2 regions of the Kitasatospora sp. NPDC087315 genome follow, and region 1 is predicted to be linked to the other one. Evidence: riboswitches for the same ligand, from Rfam matches in the RefSeq annotation. Region 1 holds a riboswitch; the other holds the start of a gene.
What was found. A riboswitch is a leader RNA that binds a small molecule or an ion and turns the genes downstream of it on or off. The one in region 1 is predicted to bind cobalamin.

Region 1 (2,191 bases):
AGATGTTGCGGCCGTCGACGACGCCGGCGACCAGGCGCTTGCCGGGCAGGCCGCCGGCGGCGGCGAGGTCGTCGAGGTTGGCCGCGCCGGGACCGGTGAAGTCGAGCCCGACGCCCTCGATCGGGGCCTTGGCCAGGACGGGCAGGGCCTCGCCGGCGCGGTCGAAGTAGGTCGCGACCAGCAGCTTGGGCCGGTCGGTGAGCCCGCCGAGCTCCCGGTAGACGCGGGCGGCGGCGGAGAGTTCGGCCGGTGTGCGGTCCTGGACGAGGGCGGGCTCGTCGAGTTGGACCCACTCCGCTCCGGCGGCGCGCAGGTCGGCGAGGAGTTCGGCGTAGACGGGCAGCAGCCGGTCCAGCAGGGTGATCGGCTGGAAGTCCGCGGTGACCCCGGGTGCGGGCTTGGCGAGCAGCAGGTAGGTGAGCGGGCCGACCAGGACCGGGCGGGCGGTGTGGCCGAGGGCGATCGCCTCGCGCAGCTCGCCGACCGGCTTGGCCGGGTTGGCGGCGAAGACCGTGTCCGGTCCCAACTCGGGTACGAGGTAGTGGTAGTTGGTGTCGAACCACTTGGTCATCTCCAGCGGCGCCACCTCCTGGGTGCCGCGGGCCATGGCGAAGTAGCCGTCCAGCGGGTCGGCGTCGACGGCGGCGCGGTGCCGGGCGGGGATCGCGCCGACCGCCACCGTGGTGTCCAGCACATGGTCGTAGAGCGAGAAGTCCCCGGTGGGGACCTCGGTGACACCGGCGTCGGTGAGCCGTCGCCAGGTGTCGCGCCGCAGGTCCGCGGCGGTGGCGTACAGGGCCTCGGCACTGATCCGGCCGGCCCAGTAGCCTTCGATCGCCTTCTTCAGCTCCCGGTTCGGCCCCTGCCTCGGGTAGCCGTACACGGTGGCCTGCGGGGTGGTGGAACTCGTTGACACGGAACTCTCCTTCGCGAGTCGCGCTGCGATCCCGGGAGAGCGCGAGGAGGCGAAGGTACGACAGGGGTGCGCGGCACCAGAATGTGCCCGCCCGCTCCGCCGACCCGCCCTCGAGGTCACCGAGATCACCGCGTGCGGGGTGCACGCGGGCAGTGGCAGGTCTTCGGACTCGCGGGCACGCCGGGCCTGTCGGCCTTCTCCGGCACCTACTGGCCGTCGCTTCCCGGGCCCCATCGGGGTCCAGTGCGTGTGACGGCGGTCGTTCCCACTCACCGCTGCGGGGCAGTCCCGGATTCACACCGGGTTCCCTCTTACGACGCCATGCCTGGAGGACATGACGAACCGACTGCACCGCACAGACTAGGGCCCGCGGGGCCCGCCGTCACCGCCCGTCCGAATGCCGGATGGCCGGATGAGACCGATTCCGGGCAGGTGGCCGCCTCAGCCACGCTGTGACCCGGTCCCGTCGGCGGTCGCGGTGCGGTAGAACTCGGCTGCGGTGACGGTGGCGGGGACGCCGAGTTCGGCGGCGACCGCGGTGATCGCGGTGGCGCCGACGGCGAGGTCGGCTTGGCCGTCGGTGGTGAAATGCGGTGCGATGAACGTCTCGTAGTGGGCTCGGGCTTCGTCCGCGGTGTGCCGACCGAGGAACGTCCGGATGTGGCGCACCGTGGTGTCGGGTTCGTTGTGGATCACCTGCAGGGCACGCCGGTGGGCTCGTACGACGGCCTGGACCGCGGGGTCGTCCGGGTGGAGGTGGGTGGGGTCGACGGCCACGCCTACGGTGGGGATCCTGAAGTGGTCGCCGACCCAGGCCAGCACCTGCCAGCCGTACTCGGCGGCTACCGCTTCCGGTGCCATGGTGCTGCCGACCAGGGCGGCGTCGATCCCGCCCTCGTGCAGCCGGCGCAGGTCCATGCCGTAGTCGCCGGGCGGGCGGACGACGGTGTGGATGTCGCGGTCCGGGTCTAGGCCGGCCCGGCGCAGCACGATCCGGGTGAAGCACCCGGGTGCGGTGTGCGGGGCGTGCACCGCCAGCCGTCGGCCGGCCAGGTCGGCCAGGGAGGTCAGGCCGGGGCGGGCGAGGAACCAGAACAGCGGGCGGTGGGTGTTGACGCTGAGGGCGACCCAGGGGGTGCCGTCGGCCAGTCGGGACAGCAGTGCCCGGCCGAGCCCGATGGTGGCGCCGTGGCGCAGCCGCTCCTCGTCCCACGAGCAGCCGTCGTGCAGCGCGACGTGGACGCCCTCGTCGGCGTAGTAGCCCTGCTGGTCGGC
Region 2 (2,191 bases), on a different contig from region 1:
TGTCGAACAGGCTCATCCCCGCCGCGAACAGCAGCGGCAGGCAGATGATCGCGTACCAGGGCAGACCGGCCGCCGCGCCGGAGCCGGCCATCACCATCAGGGTCACCTCGGTCGCGGTGTCGAAGCCGAGGCCGAGCACCATGCCCACCGGGAACATCTGGCCGGGCCGGGTGATCGAGCGGGTCGCCCGGTTCAGCACCCGGGCGAGGAAGCCGCGCGCGTTGAGGTGCTCCTCCAGCTCAGCCTCGTCGTACCGGCCGGCCCGCATCGACCGGAACACCTTCAGGATGCCGAGCAGGGCGGCCAGGTTGAGCGCGCCGATCAGGTAGAGGAAGGCACCGGAGGCGGTGGTGCCGACCACGCCCAGCCACTTGTGGGTGGTGGAGTCGTCGTCCATCAGCGTGTTGGCCAGCTGCGCCCCGCCCGCCACCAGGGCGGCCATCAGCACCACCATCGAGGAGTGCCCGAGCGCGAACCAGAAGCCCACGGAGACCGGCCGCTTGCCGTCCGCCATCAGCTTGCGGGTGGTGTTGTCGATCACCGCGATGTGGTCGGCGTCGAAGGCGTGCCGCATGCCGAGGGTGTAGGCGGTGATCCCCAGGCCCACACCGAAGACCTGGGTGCCGACCGTGTACTCGTGCGGTGCCACCAGGAATATGAGCGTCCCGAACGCCGCCACGTGCATGGCCAGGATCACCCCCATCAGCCCGGCCGTGCGGATGGTGTCCTGGCGTTTCCAACGGAAAGTGGGCAACACCGGCGGTGTCGCCGGGGTGGCGGTTTCGGGCAGGGTCATCTTCGGATCACGCTCCAGCACCTCGTGGAATGGCTTCGTGAGATGCCGTGGCCGGTCTCCTGGCTTACGGGGCTTCCGTACCCGCCTTCCCAGGCGCGCGAGGCGCCCAGTGGCGTCGTGGGTACGGACGACTCCCCCCGATCACAGTGGCGAGGGCCGCTCCGGACTGGGATCCCTGAGGATCCGTCACCGGTCTTCCCGAGCACCACGGCGGGGAACACCGTAGGGCCCGTGGGACACCCTTGCAAGGCTGCGCACCTGCGCAGGTGTTCAGAATCACAGGACGCGGACTGCAAGAATGGGGCCATGCATCTCGTACCGGCCGACCGCGCGGGCCACCGCACCATCGACGGACACCGGGTCTGCGAGGCCATCGCCGCGATCGGCGACACCGCGCACGTCCGGTCCTGGGCCGAGCGGTTCTCGCTGCTCGCCGACCCCGGGCGGCTCGCCCTGCTGCTCGCCCTGCACCGGGCAGGCCCGCTCGCCGTCACCGACCTCGCGGTCGCCACCGGCATGCGTGACCCGGCCGTCTCCCAGGCCCTGCGCCTGCTGCGCACGGCCGGCGTGGTCAGCGGCGACAAGGACGGCCGCGTGGTGCGCTACCGGCTCGTGGACGACGGCATGCGCCCCCTGCTGGACTCGTGTGCCGCCGCCGAGCACCACGAGCCCTCCGCGGCCGCCGGCTGACCGTCCCTCGGGGACAGCCGGACAACCGCCCCCGGCCAGGGGCGGTTCAGTACGATCTTCGTGTGCCGTTCCGCCCGCAGGCCCGCGCCTGGCCCGATGACGACCGCTGGGACACCCGGCCCGTCAGGGCCCGCGTGCTGGCGGTCGCCCGCACCCTCACCTCCGCCACCCGGGTACTGGACGTGCTCACCCTGCTGCGCGGCCAGGACGGCATCCACCTCTACCTCACCGTCAACCCCGGCTCCGCGTTCTCCACCGGGCTCGACGGCTTCCTCGCCGGCCTCACCGGCATCACCGTGCTGGACTGGCGCGAGGCCACCCGGCGGCGGTTCGACCTCGCGGTCGCCTGCGCGGTGCACCGCTCGATGGCCCGGCTGAAAGCCCCGCTGATCGTGCTGCCGCACGGTGCCGGCTACAACCGCCTGGTCACCCGGTCCACCGGCGACACCGTCTCCGCCGCCGGCCTCTCCCGCCGCGAACTCACCCACTGGGGGCGGGTGTTCCCCGCGGTGATCGGCCTCTCCCACGAGGAGCAGCTCGACCGGCTGCGGATCTCCTGCCCCGAGGCCCTGCCCCGCGCACGCGTGGTCGGCGACCCGTGCTTCGACCGGATGCTGCGCAGCCTGGACGGCCGGGACGGGTACCGCGCCGCGCTGGGCGCCGTGGACGGCCGCCGCCTCGTCGTCGTCAACTCGACCTGGAGCG

Region 2: linked by a shared signal. The riboswitch ahead of ACIO5D_RS10630 (HoxN/HupN/NixA family nickel/cobalt transporter) and the one ahead of metE (5-methyltetrahydropteroyltriglutamate--homocysteine S-methyltransferase) in region 1 are both predicted to bind cobalamin.

What each region holds. Positions count from the first base shown of each region.
Region 1 is NZ_JBIUYD010000001.1:542,039-544,229, reverse strand. It holds gene metE (5-methyltetrahydropteroyltriglutamate--homocysteine S-methyltransferase) at 1-916, opposite strand, end outside; cobalamin riboswitch at 1,053-1,278, opposite strand; gene ACIO5D_RS02345 (ABC transporter substrate-binding protein) at 1,358-2,191, opposite strand, start outside.
Region 2 is NZ_JBIUYD010000006.1:88,805-90,995, forward strand. It holds gene ACIO5D_RS10630 (HoxN/HupN/NixA family nickel/cobalt transporter) at 1-796, opposite strand, end outside; cobalamin riboswitch at 828-1,021, opposite strand; gene ACIO5D_RS10635 (metalloregulator ArsR/SmtB family transcription factor) at 1,103-1,486, shown strand; gene ACIO5D_RS10640 (hypothetical protein) at 1,549-2,191, shown strand, end outside.